Regions from separate parts of the Pseudoalteromonas translucida KMM 520 genome, predicted to be linked through region 1. Evidence: predicted binding sites of a transcription regulator. Region 1 holds the regulator's gene; the other holds the start of a gene.

Region 1 (12,427 bases):
AGCTATGGTGCCAATTTTAATATCGTGCTGTTTAGAAAATACCTCTAAGTCAGGACGGCGCGCCATAGTGCCATCTGCATTGAGTATTTCTACAATAACCGATGAAGGCTCAAGCCCTGCTAAACGGGCTAAGTCGCAGCCAGCTTCAGTGTGCCCTGCACGCGTTAAAACACCACCAGGTTGTGCCATTATAGGAAAAATATGCCCAGGTTGTACTATGTCGCTAGGCACTGCGCCTTTAGCTATCGCTGCCTGCACTGTACGTGATCTATCTGCTGCCGAAATACCTGTGGTAACGCCTTTTGAAGCTTCTATCGACATAGTAAAATTAGTTGAAAACGCAGCACCGTTATTTTTTACCATAAGCGGTAAATCAAGTTGCTCGCATCGCTGTTGCGTCATGGTTAAACAAATTAAACCACGGCCATGCGTAGCCATAAAGTTAATAGCTTCTGCGCTAATATGCTCGGCGGCAATAATTAAATCGCCTTCATTTTCCCTGTCTTCATCGTCCATTAAAATAACCATTTTACCGGCTTTAATGTCTGCGATAATTTCTTCTGCGCTGTGTAAGTTCATAATTCACTCTTATTAGTTGTTAGTTGCGTTACTTAATAAAGCCCGCTTTTGCGAGTAAGCTCATTGAAATATCAGCGCCCGTAGGCTGCTCTGCGCCTTTTATAAGCCGCTCTAAATAACGCGCAATTTGGTCGACTTCCAAATTAACTTGGGTGCCCACTTTAAAATTAGCTATCGTTGTTTGCTCGCTGGTATGGGGCACAATCGTTAATTTAAATTTATTACCTTCTACTGCGTTCACTGTTAGGCTAATACCATCAATACATACCGAACCTTTGTATGGTATGTATTTCATTAGGTTTTCATCTGTGGTTAGCCAATATTCTGTAGCACGTGCGTTTGGCGTAATGGCGGTAATTGTAGCAATGCCATCAACATGACCAGACACTAAATGCCCACCTAAACGCGAAACCGGTTGCATGGCTTTTTCAAGATTAACTGTTTGCCCTAATGTGTAATGAGCAAAACCAGTTAAACCTATGGTTTCATTTGATAAGTCGGCACTAAAACCATCGGCATGTTTATCAACAACAGTTAAACACACACCATTAGTGGCAATACTATCACCTAACTTAACATCACTCATATCAAGGTCAGGGCTTTGTACACGAATAGCTAAATCGCCTTGTTTTTTTTGTAATAAAGCAATTTTGCCTGTGGCTTCTATTATCCCAGTAAACATAGCATTACTCTTTTTTATCAAGTGGTTTTAATGAGCTTTTTACTGCGCTAATACGTAAATCATCACCTATACGCGTACACTCATTAAAAGTTAAATTAATCGTATTTTGCATACTGATCAACTCAGGAAAATTAACTAAACTCTTGCCATCACACCCAATTAATTTAGGCGCTAGATAAAAAATAAATTCATCTATTAAATCCAGTTCAACCATTTTACCCGCAAGGGTTGCCCCTGCCTCTAGCCACACGGTGTTAAATTGCAGCTTTGCGAGCTTTTTTAAAACCGCGGTTAAATCAACTTTTGAATTACTAGCAGTTACTACTATATGCTTTACAAAATGCGGCCAATGTTGCGATTTATCAACCTTGGTAGTAAAAATTATTATTTCACTTTCAATAGCAAATAAAGCAAGATTTGGGGTTAAACGATTTTGCGAGTCAATAATAACACGCACCGGTTGGCGAAGCGGTAACTGTGTAGGTAATGCCTGCGGTAATTCATTTTTACGCACATTTAATTTAGCGTCATCTACTAATACTGTGTCGGCACCGGTTAAAATAGCGCAACTTTGTGCACGATATAACTGTACGTCTTGGCGTGCTGCTGCGCCTGTTATCCACTTACTTTGGCCATTATTTAGCGCCGTTTTGCCATCAATACTGGCGGCCATTTTACACGTTACATAGGGCAGGCCATGCTCCATGCGTTTAAAAAAGCCTAAATTAAGCGCCCTAGCCTGTGCTTCAAGTAACCCATGTGCAACCTCAATACCAGCGTCGCTAAGTATTTTCAGCCCCTTACCTGCCACTTGTGGATTGCTATCGACCATAGCAGCAATTACTTTTACTACACCGGCGGCTTTTAAACCTTCTGCGCACGGTGGTGTACGACCATAATGGCTACATGGCTCAAGCGTAACATAAGCTGTTGCGCCTTTTGCTTTACTGCCTGCCATAGCAAGTGCATTTACTTCTGCATGCCCTTGTCCGGCAAGCTGATGAAATCCCTCGCCTACTATTTCATTGTTTTTAACTAATACACAACCTACGTTTGGATTAGGCGTGGTAGTAAACCGGCCTTTTTTAGCCAGCTCTATAGCACGTGCCATATACATTTCGTCATATAGGTTAAAAACGTAGTCGCTTTGCATACTTATTCCCCTAAACGGGCAATTTCTTCGCCAAATTCGCGAATATCTTCGAACGAGCGATACACTGAGGCAAAGCGCACATAAGCTACCTTATCGAGTTTTTTAAGCGCTTCCATAATGCACTCTCCCACTAAATGGCTCGAAACCTCTCGCTCGCCGGTTGCGCGTAATTGCGATTTTATTATATGAACGACTTCTTCTACTTGTTCGGTACTTACAGGGCGTTTTTCCAGTGCGCGGTTTAAACCATTTAATAACTTATCTTCGTTAAAGGGTTCGCGGCTGCCATCTTGTTTTATTACCCGTGGCATAACCAGCTCTGCGCCCTCAAACGTAGTAAAACGCTCATGGCAGTCATTGCATTCACGACGACGACGCACTTGGTGACCACCGCCAACCAGGCGAGAGTCAATAACTTTGGTATCTTTTGCGGTACAAAATGGGCAATGCATAGCTAGGTACTTCCGTTTTAAAAAACAAAAAAGGCCGCTTTAAAGCGGCCTTTATCTTAGCAAAAAACTAAGCGATTGTGATCTAAATTACTGTTTTACTTTTATTAAGCGTAAACAGGTAGTTTTGCACAAATAGCTTTTACTTTTTCTCTTACTTGCGCCTGTACTGATTCATCATTGATGTTATCTAGTACGTCACAGATCCAGCCAGCAAGCTCTTTAGATTCTGCTTCTTTAAAACCACGACGAGTAATTGCAGGTGAACCAATACGTAGGCCAGATGTTACAAACGGTGAACGTGGATCGTTAGGCACTGAGTTTTTGTTAACTGTAATATGAGCGTTACCCAAAGCAGCATCTGCATCTTTACCGGTAATATCTTTATTGATTAAATCAAGTAAGAATAAGTGGTTTTCAGTTTTGTCAGATACAATTTTGTAGCCACGTTCCTGCATAACAGCAACCATAGCCTGTGCATTTTTAACAACTTGTGTTTGGTACACTTTAAACTCTGGCTGTAGAGCTTCTTTAAATGCCACTGCTTTAGCAGCAATAACATGACATAAAGGACCGCCTTGGCCACCAGGGAAAACAGCACTGTTAAGCTTTTTGTAAATTGCTTCGTCGCCACATGCCGAAATAATTAAACCACCACGTGGGCCTGCTAATGTTTTATGTGTAGTTGTAGTAACAACATGTGCGTGAGGAACTGGGCTTGGGTAAATACCCGCCGCAATTAAACCAGCAACGTGCGCCATATCTACAAAAAAGTAAGCGCCAATTTTATCAGCGATTTCACGTAATTTAGCCCAATCAACAATACCTGAGTATGCTGAGAAGCCACCAATGATCATTTTTGGCTTGTGCTCAAGCGCTAGCGCTTCAACCTGTGCGTAATCAATTTCGCCTGTAGTTTCATCTAGGCCATACTGAATTGCATTGTAAAGCTTACCTGAAAAGTTTACGTGTGAACCATGCGTTAAATGGCCGCCATGAGCTAAGCTCATACCAAGTACAGTGTCACCGGCGTTTAATAACGCTAAAAAAACAGCCGCATTTGCTTGCGAACCAGCATGTGGTTGTACGTTTGCGTAGTCAGAACCAAATAGTTCGTTAGCACGGTCAATCGCTAATTGCTCAACAACGTCTACATGCTCACAACCGCCATAGTAACGTTTGCCCGGATAACCTTCTGCGTATTTATTAGTTAACTGTGAACCCTGTGCTTCTAGTACGCGTGGGCTACAGTAGTTTTCAGAAGCGATTAATTCAATGTGATCTTCTTGGCGCGCAGTTTCTTTTGCAATTGCGTCAAATAACTCTGGGTCAAAATCTGAAATATTCATGCTACGTTCTAACATTGGGGTCTCCTGGGGCAAGGTGTATGGTATTTTTTAGAGGCTTTATTGTACGCTTAAAACGACTATTTGCCTACGCTCTTAAGTTGAGGATATTTAAACAGGGATTGAATTTATTTCACAGGCTTTTTAAGATGATATTTTTTAATCATTACATAACAAATTAAAATATATATTAATTACTATATTTGCATAGCTAATGAAAGGATTAACATCCACACTAAAATATACCTATAAAAAAGCGACCAAGGCCGCTTTAATTAAACTTTATTTTTAACTTAATTTTTTAAGCATTTCAGTACGTAAGGCATCATAATCAGCATTTATATCATTAGCTAAGCATGGCTTAGCTAATGCATCTGCAAGTGGCTTTGGCATATCTAGTTCAATGTTTAAAATACCTTCAACACTGTCTTTAAATTTAGCAGGATGAGCCGTGGCTAAAAAGATTCCAGCAGCACCAGAAGCGCGATTTTCAACAAGCCCTTGGTATGCAATAGCGGTATGCGGCTCAGCAACATAACCTGTTTGTTGAATATTTTTCATCACTGTTTGCGTATCTTGCTCGTTTACGCTGGTTGAATAAAAATTATCGTAGCTAAACCAATTGTTGTCGAGCATAGTTTGCACTCGTGGCCAGTTATTTGGCTTGCTTACATCCATAGCATTTGAAAGTGATTCTAGCGTCGCATTTGGCGTCCAGTTTTTATCCAGCATAAAGCGCGGTACTGTATCGTTTTGATTAGTAGTTGCACTTAGTTTGCCAACAGGCAAACCAATAACAGCACCTATCATTGCCGCGCACACATTACCAAAGTTACCACTTGGAACCGAAATGTGCGCAGTAGCACGTTTTGCTTTTGGTAATTGTGCAATTGCCTCAAAGTAATAACAAACTTGCGCTACTAAGCGACTAATATTAATAGAGTTAGCAGAGTTAAGCCCCAGTGTAGATTTAACTTCTTCATCTAAAAACGCATTTTTAACTAACTCTTGGCAATCATCAAAGCTGCCTTCAACCGCGTAACAATGAATGTTGCCACCCAATGTAGTAAAGAGCTTTTGCTGCGCCAGTGAAATTTTACCTTTAGGGTATAAAATTACTACGTCGATATTAGGCTTATTATAAAACGCATGTGCAACCGCCGCGCCAGTATCGCCCGACGTTGCAGTTAAAATAGTCACTTTATCGCCTTGATTAAACTGCGCTAAACACTCTGCCATAAAACGCGCACCAAAATCTTTAAACGCTAAGGTAGGCCCATGAAACAACTCCAAACAATAAGTGTTCTCTGCCACTTCCACCAGCTTAACCGGAAAGTTAAATGCATTTTTAACCATATGTGTAACGGTATCAGCTGGTAATTCATCGCCAATTAAATGCGAGAGTATTTTACTGCTACGGGTTACAAAATCCATATCAAGTAGTGCATCAACATCCGTTAGCGGTGTTAATGACTCGGGAAAAAACACCCCTTGATTACGCCCTAAACCCGTTTTTACTGCCTCAACAAACGACACTTGTTGCGAACACTCTTTTAAATTATGTAATTGCATAACTGCTATCCTATAAAACTGTTAATTGACGTGTGCCGTCGTTATCTAATTTACAAATATGGCAAAAACCTTGCTCGTTTATGTAGTTACTTTCAAGCCACTGCGCGCATTGCTGTGCAGCTTTTAATGTTTTACACACAGTAAATAATGTTGGCCCTGCACCAGAAATACTAACAATTTCGGCGCCTAGCGCTGGCAAACTCGCTTTTGCTTCACTAAAGCCTGTTATAAGTGGCGCACGGTATGGCTCGGCTATATCGTCTTGCATAATACTCAATGCATCATCAAAGCGATGCATTAACAATAAACTACTAAAGGCAGATAAACGCTGCGCAAATTCTACACCTGCGTGCATGCTCAATTCTTTTGGTAAAACTGAGCGTGCTTTTGCTGTATTAAGTGAAAAACCAGGAAACGCAGCAACGTAATACCAGTTTTCATCAACTGGCAAAGCAATTGATTTATTAGGAATTAAATCGCCAGTTAGCTGCAGGCCACCTAAATAACATGGCGTGATGTTATCGTAATGACGACCACCACTAACAACTGCTTCAAAGTCGGCCATTAATTCAATAAGTTCAACTTGGCTAAGCTTGGTACCGGCAAATTTATCAAGGGCAGCAAAGGTTGCTACCACCGAACACGCACTTGATCCTAGCCCTGAACCTATGGGCAAATTCTTTTTCAGTTCCAACTTTACACTTGGCATATTAGGCGCTACATGCGCTCTAAAATGCACTAAACATTGATACGCTAAGTTTTCACTGGCATCACTTGGTAGCTTATGCGCGTATTCGCCAGAGCAAATAAACTCATCGCTCGATGCGGCACTAACAACGGCTACATCGCCTAATAAACTGCCGTCAATAGGTGCAAGAGCTGCGCCTAATGCGTCAAAGCCAACGGCAAAATTACCAATAGATGCGGGAGCATATACTTCAATCATTGTTTGCTCCTAGCGCGATAACGTTTTTAAAATATCAGCAAATACACCAGCGGCCGTTACTGCTGAACCTGCGCCATAGCCTCGTATAACAAATGGGCGTGGCTGATAATACTGACTTAAAATTGCTAATGCGTTTTCGCCATCACGAATATCGTAAAGTGCATGTTTTGCATCAACGGCTTCTATACCTACTTTACAGTGGCCTTGCTTAATTGTGCCTACGTAACGCAGTACTTTACCCTCTGCTGCAGCACTTGCTATACGGTCGTTAAAACCTGCGTTTAGGCTAGGAAGCTTTTCCATAAACGTATTTACATCATCGCCTTGTGCAAAATCGTGCGGTAACACCGACTCTACTTCAATGTCGCTTAGCTCTAGTGGCATGCCAGACTCGCGGGCAATAATTAATAGTTTTCGTGCTACGTCTGTCCCCGATAAGTCATCACGCGGATCAGGTTCTGTAAAGCCACTTTCTTTGGCTTTAATTGTTGCCTCAGACAGTGACAAGCCATCTTGCAGCGCACCAAACATGTACGATAGCGAGCCTGATAAAATACCGCTAAATTCTAGTAACTCATCCCCTGCACCAAATAACGACTTTAAGTTATCGAGTACCGGCAAACCGGCTCCTACGTTGGTTTCGTACAAAAACTTACGGCCATTTTTTTGCGTTGCTGTAATTAAGTCTTGATAGTAAGCATACGAGCTTGTATTGGCCTTTTTATTTGCGGCTACAACATGGAAACCGGCATTTAAAAAGTCTACGTATTGCGCCGATAACGCATCTGACGAAGTACAATCAACTAATACAGGATTTATTAAATGGTTTTGCTGTACAAATTGTTCAACTAGTTTTAAATCAAAAGCCTGTTCTGATGCGCCAAGCTTTTGCTGCCAATCATCAAAGGCAATACCTTCACTGTCTAAGTGTAGCTGGCGAGAGTTGGCAACCCCATAAAGCTTGAGTTTAATATTGCGTTTTTCAAGCCATGCTTGTTGACGCTCTAGTTGCTCAATAAGCTCTTGCCCTACTAAACCACACCCTAATAAAAACACGTCAATTGATGGAATATGGGTAAAGAAATTCTCATGACAAACCTTTACCGCGCCATTACAACGCTCACCATCGATCACGGCCGAAATAGAACTTTCGGTAGAGTCTTGGGCTATAGCTACAATATTTACTTGTGCTTGAGCAAGTGATGCAAAAAACTTAGCCGCTAAACCTTTGTGCGCACGCATATTATCGCCCACTAAAGTAACAATAGCTAAGTTACGTTTTACTTGTATTGGTTCAATTAAACCAGCTTGAGACTCTAATTTAAATGCGGTTTGCAACGCTTCAAGTGCCAGCGCTAAATCGACCTCATGAACACAAAAACTAATACTGAACTCACACGATGACTGGGTAATTAAAACAATCGACACATTATCAAGCGCAAGGGCATTAAATACTTTAGATGCCATCCCCACTTTACCTTTCATGCCGGGGCCCGACACGGTAAGCATTGCTAAATCTTGTAAACTTGACAGTGCTTTTACTGGCTCAGATGAAACGCTTTCGTTACTAATAAGTGAGCCTTGTGCATTGGGGTTACGAGTGTTTTTAATTTCGCACGGTACACCGGCTTTAGCGCAGGGTAAAATTGTTTTAGGGTGTAGTACTTTTGCACCAAAGTAAGAAAGCTCCATCGCTTCTTTATAAGATAAAAAATCAACTTTAGTGGCGGTTTTTATATAACGCGGATCGGCACTGTAAACACCATCTACATCGGTCCAAATTTGGCAAACATCGGCTTCTAAGCAAGCTGCAGCAATTGCCGCAGAATAATCTGAGCCATTTCGGCCCAAAGTGGTCAGTTCGCCTTGCTCATTACTGGCAGTAAAACCGGGCATAATATAAATAGTTGCTGGTTGTTCTTTTAATACGGCTTGAAAGCGTACTTTACTAGCAACTAAGTCTGCCTCTGCATCTATATAACCACCGGTTGATACTATGCAATTGGTCGCTTCAAGGTACTGCGCGTTTAAATCACCGAGTAAGCATTGCATTAACGACACACTAACGCGCTCACCAAAGCTAATAATAAAAGCACGTACTTGCTCTGGGCAGCATTTAATCAGTGATACGCCATCTAGTTTGTTTTTGAGTTCGGTAAAATTTGGCCAGTTTTCAATTTCACCATAGCCTTGCTCTACTGCTTTTTTTAACTCGTCACATCGATTTACCAGTGCTTGCCACAAGTGACTAAAGTCTTCACCCTGCTCAGCCGCTGAGGCTAACGCAACTAATGAATCGGTCATCCCACCGGGGGCTGAAAGCACTAATAACATTTCATCTTTTAATTGTGCTTTTGCCAGCACGGCAACCATCTCTAAGCAAGCAAAGTCGGCAAGCGATGATCCGCCAAATTTTAAAACGCGCATTTTTTATGTTTCCTCATTCCATAAAACGAAAAAAGGCCTGGGTTCTAAGTGAACACAGGCCTTTAAATTTGTTGCACCGACCTATGCCACTATCCAGTTAGGATGATGGTTGTAATAATAATGGTCGCTGCAAGACTAAATGTTTTCATAGCTTAAGACTGCCTTAACACTGGCTATACTGTCAACCCTCATTAAGAAGATAAAACAGTCTTTTTTTTCATCTTAACTTCTAGTAAATGCCAAATTTATGCAAAATCTTATTCAAAGCAACTTTAATTCTTTTTTTAAATTTAGGCTAATTACGCCTAACGCCACTAACAGCACGCACATGCCACCAACGCATTAAGTGTGAATATACTATTAATAAATTTCAACATAGGTAAAGCTCTTTGAAATATATTAAATGTCGAAAGACGTTATATTTTACGCCTTGTATTTAAGCATTAAATGTATCTTAAATACTCACCCTGTTTTAAAAGCATCCATCACTAAATCAGCCATTTCGAGATGCTGATTTTATTGCTATGATTGTGCAAATTTTTTAAATGGATCTGTATTCCTATGTGGTTTAGTAACCTTATATGTTATCGCTTTAAACAAGATGTTTCGTATACACAAGAAGATTTTGATAAAGCATTAGAGCAAGACTTATTTCGTCCTTGTACGGGCCAAGAGCTGGCTACATTTGGCTGGACCAAAGCGTTTGGGAAGCACGGCGAAACCTTGTCGCATTTTTCACAAAAAAGTATTTTAGTTTGCGCTAAGCGCGAAGAAAAAGTATTACCTGCATCGGTTATAAATGAGCTAGTTGCAGAAAAAGTCGATTTAATTGAAGCCGAAGAAAATCGCCCGGTTAAAAAGAAAGAAAAAGATGAGTTAAAAGAAAACATTTTACATACACTGCTACCACAAGCATTTAAAAAATCGAGCTTACAGTTTGCATTTATTGACCAAGAAAACGGCTGGGTTGTGGTTAATAGCGGCAGCTTTAACAAAGCCGAAGAGTTACTCGCACTTCTGCGTAAATCATTAGGTACGCTGCCTGTAGTACCTGCATTTGCCAATTACGACCTAGATGTGTTTTTAACCGACTGGTTAACTAACTTCAGTACGCCTGAAGGCTTTGCAATTGGCTCAGATGCAGAGTTAGAGGAAGCAGATGACAGTGGCGCGCAAGTTAAGCTTAAAGGCCACGACCTATCGTGCGACGAAGTTAAGTCGCATCTTGAAACCGGCAAACGTGTTACTAAGCTTGCACTTGATTGGCAAGAACGCGTTAAGTTTATGCTGCAAAACGACGGCTCTATTAAGCGTTTAAGCTACAGCGATACCTTAAAAGAAGAAAATGCTGATATTCCAAAAGAAGACATGACAGTAAAACTCGATGCTGACTTTATTTTAGCCTCAGAAGAAATTAAACAACTACTTGAAGAGCTAACTCAAGGTTTGGGCGATATAGACGACTTAGCTTAAGCTTTTTACCCTTGCTAAGTTAAGCCAAAAAAAGCACGATTTAATCGTGCTTTTTACACCTACTACTTAATTACTATTAGCAAAACATCTCTTTTATATCGTCAACTAAAGCATGATACTCATCGCTGGTGAAAAGTTGCATAGAAGGAATAATTCCTTTGTTAATATAAACCTGCAGCGCGGCCGACTTATCTGACACTTGTAACGTGCCCTCTAAAATTGCACCAATCCTAATAAAATCAATATAACTTATTTGCTCAGGGCGATGACTAACATCAGCCCAGTTTTGCGCCACATCAATAAATTCATCAGGAAACTCCCACGCTTTCATTATAGAGCCACCAATTTTACCACTGAGCTTTTGAATTGCATGGGCTAAAAAGCTAGGGTTAGCAAATACCTCAGGATGGCGTTCGGCTTCGGTTAAAATAGGCAATACACCAATATTATAAATTAATGATGCCAAGGTAATCGAATCTCTATTTAAAGAGTTTTGCTTATTATTTTTTAAGTAAAACTCCATTAATGCAATTGAGTGACTCGCTACTATTAACGTTTTTTGCCACGCTTTACCCATGTAACCTTTAATTAGCTCGTTGTTAGATACAAACAGTTGCTCCATTGCCATAGCCGTAGCAATATTTTTAATTTGTCGTAAACCTATGCGAGTAACTGCTTGATGTAAGTTAGATACCTTAACTGAGCGTCCCATAATTGCACTGTTAGCTACTTTAATCATCCGGGCTGTTAGTGCTGGATCATGTGCAATCACATCGGCCATTTGCATCAAGTTTACGTCATTATTATCAGCGGCTTGGCGCACTTTAATTGCCACTTCAGGTAAAGTAGGCAGTACTAAAGTGTCGTTATTTATTCTATCGATCAAAATTGTTAACAATGCGTTTTCAGTAGACATAACATCCCTATGATTAGTTATTTATAAGCTAAAACAAGCCTTATATTGTTGTTATTATATGCTTTAGTATTACTTAACTTATAGTTAAAGCTAACAAAACTACATAAATTTATTTTTTATTTACTACTTAGCATCAGTTAATTACACCTCTAACGCCTAAAACTTGCTATTTACCACGGTGTTTTGCTTTAATGCAGTCACTATAAGGCAGTATTTTTAAGATAGTAAGCGCCTTAGCGAACTGCGTACAAATAATAAATCTTACTTTTAAATAGGCAAAATAATGAACTTAAATAAAATTAGCCAAGCAATTATGCTCTCCGGCATCGTTTTTCTTAGTGCTTGTTCAGAGCAAGCCCCTTCTTCTAGTAATAAAACGGCTGTTAAAGCAGAGCAAGTAAAGCCTGTAGGTCCAACACTTATAAATACCGATAAACAACGTTTAGACATTTACACTGACTTTAGCTTACAAACTGATTTATCACATTTAAGCGATAACCAAAAAGCCATGGTGGCAAAGCTTATAGATGCTTCCATAATTATGGATGATTTATTTTGGCAGCAAGCATTTGGTGAAAATAAAGAGTTATTTTTAGCAAAACTAGCTGATGACAAAGTGCGTAAATTTGCCGACATAAACTACGGTCCATGGGATCGTTTAAACGGCGATAAAGTGTTTTTATCTAGCTATAAAGAAAAAGCAACAGGTGCACAGTTTTACCCTGCAGATATAACCAAAGAAGAGTTAAATAAAGCAGAACTTGCAGATAAAAATGGGCTTTACTCTATTATTAAACGTGATGAGCAAGGTAACCTTTACAGCGTGCCATACTCTAAAGAGTACGCAACCGAGCTATTAGAGGCTGCTAACTTGCTACGTGAGG
Region 2 (12,427 bases), 1.1 Mb from region 1:
GACTCGGTACATCAAAAATCTCTAAGCCATCAACGGTTTCGTTAGGGCAATAGTGAATGTACGACGCATCTGCTGGTAATTGCCAGTCAGCCACTGCTTTAATCGAGAACTGACCATCGGTATCGTTACGTACATCAATAGCAGTAGTTTGGGTAAACTTATTTGCTTCATCCGTTGCACTTTTTGACCAAACGCCGTTTTCGCAGTAAACCGCTGATTTATTTTCCTGATGTAAATTTAATGGCACAGCACTAAATTGACCGCGACCGCCACCATGCATAAACAGCACTTCAAATTTATCGCTAATATTCATTAAACGACGCAGGCTCGCTTCACATTTTTTTGTGAGCGCTAAAAACTCTTTACTACGGTGACTCATTTCCATCACCGATACACCCAAACCTTGCCAATCTATAAATTCTTGTTGTGCTTTTTTCATTACTGCTGGCGGTAACATGGCCGGCCCCGCACAAAAGTTATACTTACTCATTACCTTTTCCTCATTCCAGTAATTAAAAAATTAAACACCCGATTACTATTTAATCAGGTTATACACATTAAATTAAAGCTATGATCATTAAGCAGGCTATATCCTCGCTTATAGAATTTAAGCTTTCATTACCTATAAGGCTGCATTAATGCAGCCAACAGAGCAATATAAAACAATTACTGAGAACAACTATATATATAAATTAACGTCTTGCAATTGAGTCTTTTTGCTATTGTAATAATTATTTTATTGCGCAGTATTATTAATATTAGTTTTATTCAACACGATTAAAAAAAGCGGCCAAGGCCGCTTTTTTAATCTCAATTATTCTGAAGGAGGATTATCATCCGCTACTTCATCAATAACCGTATCAACTGTTTCGACGTCTTCGATATCGATTAAGTCACTTTCGGTAACTTCAATCTCTTCTATACGTTGTAAACCAACTACTTGCTCTTCGTCAATAGTTCTGATCAAAATAACACCTTGCGTGTTACGTCCAACCGTAGAAACTTCATTAACGCGAGTTCGTACTAAGGTACCACGATTTGAAATAATCATTATTTCATCGTTATCGTCAACTTGTACAGCACCGACAACCGCACCGTTACGCTCACTTACTTTAATAGACACTACACCTTGAGTCGCACGACTCTTCGCTGGGTAGTCTTCAAGTAAAGTACGTTTACCGTAGCCGTTTTCAGTCACGGTTAAAATAGCACCATCCGTTTTAGGTACAATTAGCGATACTACGCGTTGTTCTTCAGGCATTTTAATACCACGAACACCTGTAGCTGTACGACCCATAGGACGAACACCTTTGAAGCGAATCTCAGGGTTACCTTCTTCGTCTAGTACTGGGTTACCGTTTTCATCAACAACCGTTGTTTCTTCTGCTTCTTTAAAGCGTACTACTTTACCTGCATCGGTAAACAACATAATTTCGTTGCTGCCATCGGTAACATCAACACCAATTAGGCTATCGCCTTCATTTAGGTTAACCGCAATAATACCGCTTGCACGTTGACGGCTGTATGCCGTTAGTGGTGTTTTCTTTACTGTACCAAATGCGGTTGCCATAAAGATGTATTTATCTTCTGCGTACTCGCGTACTGGCAATATAGCGGTAATACGCTCATCTGCCTCAAGTGGTAATAAGTTAACAATTGGTTTGCCGCGCGCTGCACGACTTGCAAGTGGTAACTGATACACTTTAAGCCAATATAAACGACCAGCCGTTGAGAAACACAATATAGTATCGTGCGTATTAGCAACTAATAAACGTTCAATGAAATCTTCATCTTTCATCTTAGTTGCCGATTTACCCTTACCACCACGACGCTGTGCTTCGTAATCAGACAGAGCCTGATACTTAACATAACCTTCGTGAGAAAGCGTTACGACTACGTTCTCTTCGGTAATTAAATCTTCAAGGCTAATATCGTGTGCTGCGGCGTTAATTTCAGTACGACGCTCATCACCATATTGCGCTTTAATTTCAACTAACTCATCGCGAATAACTTCCATTAAACGCTCTGGTGTTGCCAAAATATATAATAGCTCAGCAATTAAATCTAATAACGATTGGTATTCAGTTAGAATCTTTTCGTGTTCTAAACCCGTTAGCTTATGTAAGCGTAAATCTAGAATTGCTTGGGCTTGTTGCTCAGAAATAAAGTATTGACCATCGCGAATACCTAACTCAGCAGCCAACCAATCTGGGCGTGCAACGTTGTCTTCGCCTGCTTTATCAAGCATGGCTTTTACATTACCTAATTCCCACGAGCGCGCTGTTAAAGCAACTTTTGCTTCAGCAGGTGTTGGTGAATTACGAATAAGCTCAATAATTGGGTCAATGTTTGCCAGTGCAATTGCTAAACCTTCTAGCATATGTGCACGGTCACGTGCTTTGCGTAAATCAAAAACAGTACGACGAGTTACTACTTCACGGCGATGAATAATAAACTCTTCAAGCATTTCTTTTAAATTAAAGCACTTAGGCTGGTTGTTAATTAACGCAACCATATTCATACCAAACACAGTTTGTAACTGCGTTTGCGCATATAAATTATTTAAAATAACTTCGCCTACGTCACCACGTTTAATCTCAATAACGATACGCATACCGTCTTTATCTGATTCATCACGTAGCGCACTAATACCTTCAATTTTTTTATCTTTAACCAGCTCGGCAATTTTTTCAATTAGGCGCGCTTTGTTAACTTGATAAGGTATTTCGTGAACAATAATAGTTTCACGATGCGTTTTTTCATCTACTTCTATTTCAGCGCGGGCACGCATGTACACTTTACCACGGCCAGTTAAATAGGCTTGCTCTATGCCTTTTTTACCGTTGATAATTGCAGCAGTTGGAAAATCTGGGCCCGGGATATAATCCATTAACTCTAAAATAGATAATTCAGGGTTTTGAATGAGTGCTAAACAGCCATTTACCACTTCAGTTAAGTTATGAGGTGGAATGTTTGTTGCCATACCTACCGCAATACCCGATGAACCGTTTACTAATAAGTTAGGAACTCTGGTCGGTAAAACGTCAGGGATTTGCTCAGTGCCGTCGTAGTTAGGAACGAAATCAACCGTTTCTTTTTCAAGATCGGCTAATAATTCATGCGACATTTTTGCCATACGTACTTCTGTATAACGCATTGCCGCTGCTGAATCACCATCAACCGAACCGAAGTTACCTTGACCATCTACTAGCATATAACGCAGTGAGAATGGCTGTGCCATACGTACTATAGTGTCGTAAACAGCACTATCGCCGTGTGGGTGGTATTTACCGATTACGTCACCGACAACACGTGCCGATTTTTTGTAAGGCTTGTTCCAATCATTACTAAGCTCGTTCATTGCAAACAAAACGCGGCGGTGAACAGGTTTTAAGCCATCACGCACGTCTGGTAATGCACGTCCTACAATTACGCTCATTGCGTAATCTAAGTAGGAGTTTTTTAACTCGTCTTCAATATTGACTGGCAGAATGCCATGGGCGAGATCAGTCATTGATATCACATTCCTTCAGTATCAGCTCTTAAACACCCACTATTAGGTATCAAGAGAATTTGTTATTATTGCTAAAGAAACATGCTACCACAATTTATTTAGATTTACAGGCGCAAAACTTTGCGATTTACCAATTTAGCCCTATATAATGCCCCCAGATTGACGAGGAAGTATTTTATGACCGAACATCAAAATGTAGATCACGCAGAAATTGCAAAATTTGAGGCCATCGCAGAGCGGTGGTGGGATTTAGACGGGGAATTTAAACCGCTTCACGAAATAAACCCCTTACGTTTAGACTTTATAGCCAATAAAACTGGCGGTTTATTTGACAAAGAAACACTAGACGTAGGTTGTGGCGGCGGTATTTTAAGCCAAAGCATGGCGCGCATGGGGGCAAAGGTAACCGGCATAGATATGGGCCAAGAGCCTTTAACTGTTGCCAAATTACACAGCCTAGAGACAGGCGTACATGTAGAGTATATTAAAGTACCAGCTGAACAATACGCATCCGAGCACCCTGCTCGCTTTGATGTAGTAACCTGTATGGAAATGCTGGAACATGTACCCGATCCGGCTTCTATTATTCATGCTGTTGCTGAGCTTGCAAAACCCGGTGCTAATGTGTTTTTCTCAACACTTAATAAAACCCCTAAAGCCTATTTGTACGCCATTATTGGTGCAGAAAAGCTATTAAAAATGGTGCCTGAAGGCACTCACGATCACAAAAAGTTTATTAAACCAGCACAGTTAATTGCCTGGGCTGAACAAGCGGGTTTAAAAGTACGCGCCAGTGCTGGGTTATCTTATAATCCATTATCTAAGCAGTACTCGCTTAATACCGACGTAAGCGTAAATTATATTCTGCATTTTGAGAAGTTAGCGTAATGGCCAGCTCTCAATCAACGTCACCCACTATAGAGTACGATGCTTTTTTATTTGACTTAGATGGCACTTTACTCGATACCGCCGATGACTTAGGTGCAGCTTTAAATACCGTGCTGCGTTCACAGCAATTAGATACAGTAAGTCGTGAGATATATCGCGCTGCTGCATCTAATGGCGCAGCAGCCTTGTTAGCAGTCGGCTTTAAAGATAAATGGTTTGAGCAACCGCAAGCACAACTCGTTAAGCAATTAATTGACGCTTACGCGGCTAACATAGCCAAACACACCACGTGCTTTGCTGGTATTGAGCCACTACTTATCGAACTGGAGCGAAAAAACATCAAATGGGGGATCATGACTAACAAACCCGGATTTTTAACCGATCCTTTAGTGGCCGCTATCCCTGCTTTAAAAAATGCCTGTGTGGTTATTAGTGGCGATACTTTAGCTGAAGCTAAACCTTCGCCTTTACCATTACTGCATTGTGCCAAGCTAATGGACGTTGCGCCAAATCGCTGCTTGTACATTGGCGATGCTTTGCGTGACATTCAAGCAGGTAAAGCGGCGGGTATGCACACCGCAACTGCACTTTGGGGTTACGTGCCTAACTTAACCGAAGTTTTGAGCTGGCAGGCCGATTTTAATTGGCAAAGCCCTATTGAAGGTTTTAACCATATATAGTGCTATGTTAATTATTAAACACTATATATTGTGATTGTGTTAGTTTTCACACAAAGCCTGCTGATAAAAAAAGCAGTCAAAATATATTTTTAAAAAGCGTAAATTTAGTAGATCCTGCGTTTACTTTTGTAAATTTTAACTTAACTGAATGTTAGAAGGTTAATGCCTACTAACACAAATGTGTTATCCCGACGTTATCCACAATTAGGGGCAATTCTGCCCCTTGCAAAACAACGCAGACCACATTATCTTTCTCAGTAACGCTTTGATGAAATTAACATTTTATAAAAGTGGAGGGGCTAACACCATACTGATATATGGTGTTAGTAAAGACACTTGCTAAAATTTCAGCAAAGCGCTTGGTTTTACAAAATTTAGCGTAACTTATTCTGAAATTGTCGGCAAGTACAAGATAAAATTTCGGGTAATTAAAATTGAAAATAAGTATTTCTATAGAAGTTTCGGAAAATGTTATAATGATTGTTTCTAAAGCTATTATAACTCTGTGCAGTTTGTTCATAATCTAAATCTAAATGGGCTAATTTTTAGCCCTTTTTTATATCTAGCATTCCAATACTACTATATCTGTGAAAACAGCCTTGCCTCAATCTTATATATAACAACCAAGTATCTCATACAAAAACTCAGCTCAACCATATATAGTGCTATGTTAATTAATAAACACTATATATTGTGATTAAGTTAGTTTTTACGCAAGGCTTGGTGATAAAAAAAGCAGTCTGAATTTATTTTAAAAATACATAAATTTAGCAGATCATTAGTTGATTTTTGCATATTTCACCTTAAATGATTGTTCGAAGGTGAGTGTCTACTAACACAGAGGCTATATCTCCTCATTATCTACTAATAGAGCTAATTCTACCTCTTGCAAATGAACTCAGACCACACTATCTTGTGATCATTAAATAGAACAGCACCAGATATTGTGGCCAAATGTTATTCAATTAAATTCTCCAATTTAATGTAATTTATACTAAACAAGTATCAACCTTGCTTCAGCGAGGCATAAACATTGGTCAAAATACATAATTCCCAAGGAATACAGGCAAAACTATGAACCAACAGTTATCTGTAAGCAAACGTGACGGCCGTAAAGAGCCACTTGATCTTGACAAGATCCATCGCGTTATTGAATGGGCCGCCGAAGGGTTAAATAACGTTTCGGTTTCGCAAGTTGAATTAAAATCACACATTCAATTTTACGATGGTATTCGTACTAAAGATATTCACGAAACCATCATTAAAGCTGCAGCTGATCAGATTTCAAAAGAATCTCCTGATTATCAGTATTTGTCTGCACGTTTAGCTGTATTCCATTTACGTAAAAAAGCGTATGGCCAATTTGAGCCACCACGTTTATTTGATCATGTAACAAAAATGGTTGGCGACAAGCGCTACGACGCTCATCTACTGGTAGATTATACCGAGCAAGAGCTTGACGAATTAGACGAATACCTAGATCACAGCCGCGACCTTAACTTTAGTTATGCTGCGGTTAAACAGCTTGAAGGTAAATACTTAGTTCAAAACCGTGTAACCGGTGAGATTTATGAAAGCGCGCAGTTTTTATATATTTTAGTCGCTGCTAGCTTATTTGCTGACTACCCTCGCGACACACGTATTGCGTATATAAAACGTTTTTACGATGCGATTTCATTGTTTAAAATTTCATTACCTACGCCAATTATGGCAGGTGTACGTACCCCAACACGCCAGTTTAGCTCGTGTGTATTAATTGAATGTGGCGACAGCCTTGATTCTATTAACGCCACCTCGTCTGCAATTGTTAAATACGTATCGCAACGTGCCGGCATTGGTATTAACGCAGGCCGTATTCGTGCGCTGGGCAGCCATATTCGCAATGGCGAAGCGTACCATACTGGGTGTATTCCTTTTTATAAGCACTTTCAAACAGCGGTTAAAAGCTGTTCGCAAGGTGGTGTACGTGGCGGCGCAGCAACCTTGTTCTACCCGCTTTGGCATTTAGAAGTAGAAAACCTGTTAGTACTTAAAAATAACCGCGGGGTTGATGACAACCGCGTGCGTCATTTAGATTACGGTGTGCAGTTTAATAAACTAATGTACTCGCGTTTAATTAAAGACGACTACATTACCTTGTTTAGCCCCTCTGATGTGCCAGGCCTTTACGATGCATTTTTTGAAGACCAAGACGAGTTTGACGCGCTTTACGTAAAATACGAACAAGACGAATCAATTCGTAAAAAACGCATTAAAGCCATTGAACTGTTCTCAATGTTTGCTCAAGAACGTGCAAGTACTGGTCGTATTTACTTACAAAACGTTGACCACTGTAATACGCACAGCCCGTTCATTGCTAAAGTGGCACCTATTCGTCAATCTAATTTATGTTTAGAAATTGCATTACCAACTAAGCCGTTGGATAACGTAAACGACGAAGAAGGCGAAATTGCGCTATGTACACTTTCTGCCTTTAACTTAGGGGCTATTGAGTCACTAGATGAACTTGAAGAATTAGCTGAGCTTGCTGTACGCGCTTTAGATAACTTACTTGATTTTCAAGACTACCCTGTACCGGCTGCAAAAAATGCCACTATGGGTCGTCGTACTCTAGGAATAGGCGTAATTAACTACGCATACTACCTAGCTAAAAACGGTAAACGTTATTCAGATGGCAGCGCAAATGCACTTACGCACAAAACATTTGAAGCAATTCAATACTACTTAATGAAAGCATCAAACGAGCTTGCTAAAGAGCGTGGTGCATGTCCTAAGTTTAACGAAACAACCTACTCTCAAGGTATAATGCCAACAGATACGTACAAGCGAGATCTTGACAAAATTTGTGATGAGCCATTGCACCTTGACTGGGATGCATTACGTGCCAGCATTAAAGAGCACGGTATGCGTAACTCAACAGTAAGTGCGCTAATGCCATCAGAAACATCGTCGCAAATTTCTAACGCAACAAACGGTATTGAGCCACCACGTGGTCATATTAGCGTTAAAGCAAGTAAAGACGGTATTTTAAAGCAAGTTGTACCTGAATATGAACGTTTAAAAGATAACTACGAGTTACTGTGGGATATTCCTTCAAATGATGGTTACTTACAACTTGTGGGTATAATGCAAAAATTTATTGACCAGTCTATTTCGGCCAATACAAATTATGATCCAGGTAAGTTTGAAGGCGGTCGTGTACCGATGAAAGTCTTATTAAAAGATTTGCTTAGCGCCTACAAACTGGGTGTTAAAACCTTGTACTATCACAATACCCGCGATGGTGCATCTGATGCACAAGAAGATACACCGGATCTTGAAGATGATGATTGCGCAGGCGGCGCATGTAAAATTTAATTTTTGAGTTTTTATTTTAAGCGGGCACTAAGCCCGCTTTATTCTGATAGTTTTTTGAGTGATAAACATGTCTTATACTACCTTTAGTCGTAAACATAATAACCAAATGGAAGAGCCAATGTTTTTTGGCCAAACCGTTAACGTATCTCGTTATGATCAACAAAAATACCCTATTTTTGAAAAACTAATTGAAAAGCAGCTTTCGTTTTTTTGGCGCCCAGAAGAAGTAGACGTAAGCAAAGACCGCTTAGACTTTCAAGCATTACCTGATCACGAAAAGCATATATTTTTAAGTAACTTAAAATATCAAACATTGCTTGATAGCGTACAAGGGCGTTCACCAAACGTGGCCCTACTGCCTATTGTATCGCTACCAGAGTTAGAAACATGGATAGAAACGTGGGCGTTTAGTGAAACGATTCACAGCCGCTCGTACACGCATATTATTCGTAATGTTACCCAAGCACCTGAACTTATTTTTGATGACATAGTTAGCAATGATAAAATTAGTGAACGTGCCGATGCGGTAACAAAATACTACGACGATTTAATTAACTCAGTGTCGCTTTACAATTTATACGGTGAAGGCAAACACGAGATTAACGGTAAATCTGTTGTTGTTAATTTATTTGAGCTGAAAAAGAAACTTTACCTGGCAATGATGTCGGTAAATATTTTAGAAGCGATTCGCTTTTATGTCAGCTTTGCATGTTCGTTTGCGTTTGCTGAGCGTGAATTGATGGAAGGTAATGCTAAAATAATCAAGCTTATTGCCCGCGACGAAGCACTGCATTTATCTGGCACTCAGCATATTTTAAATATTATGCAAGACGGTAAAGACGATCCAGAAATGGCGATTGTTGCTGCGCAGTGCCGCGACGAAGCAATTAAAATGTTTGTTGACGCTGCAGAGCAAGAAAAAGAATGGGCCGAGTACTTATTCAAAGATGGCTCAATGATTGGCTTAAATAAACACATTTTATGTCAGTACGTTGAATATATTACCAATGCCCGAATGACAGCCATTGGTTTTCCTGCACAGTTTAAAAACAACAGTAACCCTATCCCATGGATAAACTCTTGGTTGGTGTCTGATAACGTGCAAGTAGCACCACAAGAAGCTGAAATTAGCTCCTACCTTGTTGGTCAAATAGACTCACAAGTTGATGCCTCTGAATTTGGTGACTTTGATTTATAATGACTGATCGACCTACTGCAAGCATTACGCTTGCAGAAACCAGCCAGTGCTTAGAGTTTAGTGCTGGCTGCCCTTCAATTTTACATTGCTTAGAATCCATGAAAATAGACGCAGCTTTTCAATGCCGAGAAGGTTATTGCGGCGCTTGTAGAGCAACTTTAGTGTCGGGTAAAGTTGATTATAACGAAGAGCCTCTAGCGTTTGTACGCGATGGTGAAATACTGTTGTGTTGCTGTAAACCTAATGGCGACATACATATTAAACTAAAGTAGTGCCCCTATAAGTATACCAGCTTAACGAGTTAATCATCTGAAGGGGCATTATTTTCTTGCTCTGCTGGTACGAATACCCATCTTTTAAATACTAATCTGCCAGGCGTTGTTGGTGTATTTACCACTGTCCCACCAAAACTTGCTTTTCCTAGGGCTCTATCATAATGAATTGCACCACCACCGTTAGCAACTAACTTTCCTGCCAGTACCGATCCCTTAAACCCAGAGTTGGATCTAATCGTCACTTCTGTATAAGGCGCATATACGACGGCATAAACTTGTTTATGCCCACCTGAAAGGCTTACGCCAGCATTACCCTCATAAGCACTATAAATACTAAATACTGGACGTCCATCCTGAGTTACACCTTTATTGGGAGTATTAACTATAGAGTTTGACGTTATATCAACCTGGCCTTTAACAATTAATGTGAGGCTACTATTTTCTGGAATTGTAATTAATCCCTTAGCAGCTAAAGAAAAGTTCCCATTTACAAACATCACTACATTATGATTATCTGCAATTTTCAGCTCGCCTTTTTTAATTTGTACATTATTAAAATAATAAATATCTGTTGCTACATTTAAGAAGGTACTTGGTATTGCCGTAAATGAAGCATTATTAGCTGCTGACTTAGTTTTTAAAATTAATGTATTACCAAGTGTTAAGTCTGCAAGAGGAAAGTTCGGTTTTATATTTTGAACTTCTTGGCGTAAGTTCAAAGAGTCACAAACAGCCGCTTGCTTTGTATCTACCCCAGTAATTGCAACTTGTTCTACTAATCCTGCAGCTGACTTTACTTTCCCATACACTTTAGCGCTACCTGATATATTAACCTGCCCATTAGCAGTCACATCTCCTAGTACTGTTCCAGAAGATTGAGTGTAATTTGTAAATGCTGCGGCATTCCCACCTATTTCAGTTTTCCCTATTATTGTTATACTTGCATTGCTATGCACATTACCACTAATAGTCCTACCGTCTATGGTTAAGTCACCTACTGCAAATATGTCACCATAAATAGCAGATTTAGCTCCGCCTAAACTAATCACAGCGGGATCACCTAACACCTTTATAATAGCTTTTTTAGTAACATTGGTAGATCCATCTATTAATCCGTCATTGTAGTCGCCTAATGACGAATCGTAACTGTCTATTGCGGTATGTCCACCATATGTAATATCAGAACAAGACACCACACCCGAGGGGAAAGCTGACTTGGTTGTTGTACCTGCTTGACCTTGTATAAACTCAAATTCGGCTTGCATTCTTGCTTCGCCTTCAAAACGATTACCTTGACTGATAATTAAAATATTTCCTGCACCGTCAACTTCAATCGCACTATGATATTTACTTGCTTCTAAAGAGCCATCACCATGTGATTCGCTATTAGTGGCTACTAAATCCTCAATGTTAATCAATGGTTTATTTGACAACCCTAAATGCAAGTTTTCCATACTCACATAAATACCTTTTTCACTCATTAATCGGGCATTGAGTTTTTTTTGAAAGTTACCACTTAACCGCTCTTGAAATACCGTATCTTTTAACGAACTCAGTACAACAATGGAGGCTAATGAAGTTAGTAAAAGCACAATAATAAGTGTAAAACCGGAAGAGTTTTTCATTTAACTAAATGCCTTATTCATAATAATTTGCGACAGTGCAATATCTATAGCCAATGCATTATTAAACTGCCCTGGTAAATTAATAGCCGTTACAAACACAGTAACCACCTTGTCATTAATGTTAAAATTAATTGCTGTGAGCCCTTTAAGTATTTTAACTTTACCATCACCAATATCACAAAATAGCGAGTCATCTTCGTGACTATATTGCTCAGTAAATGGTGTATTAACAATCTCTCCCGTACACGCGCGAGCGCCGGCGTTTTGCTGTACCGTTAATATGTTATTTAAATAAACAGGAACGCTTGAGGTTTGTCTAAAACTGCGGGTAAAGACGTTGCTGCTAAAGCGAATTACCTCTAGGGTGTTTTCTAATCCTTTAGCCGTATTAGTCGTTGAATTAATTGAAGAGTACGCTAAACTCACCCCCCCTAACAAAAACATACTGGCCGCAAGTGCTACCATTAATTCAACAAGGGTAAAGCCACGCTGCTTGACGATTACCTCACTCATGGCGTACACCCTGCTGGTAGCGTGGGAAAGCTTCCGCTAAGCGCTACCCTATTTTCTAAATTATCGGTTAAGCGCTGATCTTGCCATGCTATTTCTACCGTTAAATCGTTTGAAAAATTAGCAGGTAAAGTCAATGTGTATGCACTAATTTGTGGCGCTAAATAGGCTCTAAAGTCACTTTCATTATATAAACTGGGGTTTGTTTGCTGCAATTCACATAAATGAGGCCAAATACGTTCTAATACATTATTTGCTTGGATAATAGACACAGTGTAATTAAAGCTATTAGTTATATACTGTAACGATTTTAATTGTGCCGTAGCTAAGCCTAATAAACCCACACTTGCAATGACCATTGCAATCATCACTTCTAATAA

Evidence for each region. Region 1 encodes NrdR, which represses ribonucleotide reductase genes. Its sites were predicted from a motif close to AAACACNANATNTNGTGTTT; they were not measured.
Region 2: a site for NrdR is predicted at 6,015-6,034, ahead of nrdA (class 1a ribonucleoside-diphosphate reductase subunit alpha). Genes of this name have one in related genera too.

The regions. Positions count from the first base shown of each region.
Region 1 is NZ_CP011034.1:2,688,753-2,701,179, forward strand. Features, by position in the region: gene ribBA (bifunctional 3,4-dihydroxy-2-butanone-4-phosphate synthase/GTP cyclohydrolase II) at 1-579, opposite strand, end outside; gene PTRA_RS12395 (riboflavin synthase) at 608-1,261, opposite strand; gene ribD (bifunctional diaminohydroxyphosphoribosylaminopyrimidine deaminase/5-amino-6-(5-phosphoribosylamino)uracil reductase RibD) at 1,266-2,414, opposite strand; gene nrdR (transcriptional regulator NrdR) at 2,417-2,866, opposite strand; gene glyA (serine hydroxymethyltransferase) at 2,971-4,227, opposite strand; gene thrC (threonine synthase) at 4,498-5,781, opposite strand; gene thrB (homoserine kinase) at 5,792-6,727, opposite strand; gene thrA (bifunctional aspartate kinase/homoserine dehydrogenase I) at 6,737-9,154, opposite strand; gene rdgC (recombination-associated protein RdgC) at 9,716-10,627, shown strand; gene PTRA_RS12435 (HDOD domain-containing protein) at 10,704-11,543, opposite strand; gene PTRA_RS12440 (dipeptidyl-peptidase 3 family protein) at 11,827-12,427, shown strand, end outside.
Region 2 is NZ_CP011034.1:1,631,198-1,643,624, reverse strand. Features, by position in the region: gene serC (3-phosphoserine/phosphohydroxythreonine transaminase) at 1-490, opposite strand, end outside; gene gyrA (DNA topoisomerase (ATP-hydrolyzing) subunit A) at 815-3,514, opposite strand; gene ubiG (bifunctional 2-polyprenyl-6-hydroxyphenol methylase/3-demethylubiquinol 3-O-methyltransferase UbiG) at 3,692-4,402, shown strand; gene PTRA_RS07740 (HAD family hydrolase) at 4,402-5,082, shown strand; gene nrdA (class 1a ribonucleoside-diphosphate reductase subunit alpha) at 6,157-8,439, shown strand; gene nrdB (class Ia ribonucleoside-diphosphate reductase subunit beta) at 8,507-9,637, shown strand; gene yfaE (class I ribonucleotide reductase maintenance protein YfaE) at 9,637-9,909, shown strand; gene PTRA_RS07715 (DUF7305 domain-containing protein) at 9,939-11,537, opposite strand; gene PTRA_RS07710 (PilW family protein) at 11,538-12,050, opposite strand; gene PTRA_RS07705 (type IV pilus modification PilV family protein) at 12,047-12,427, opposite strand, start outside.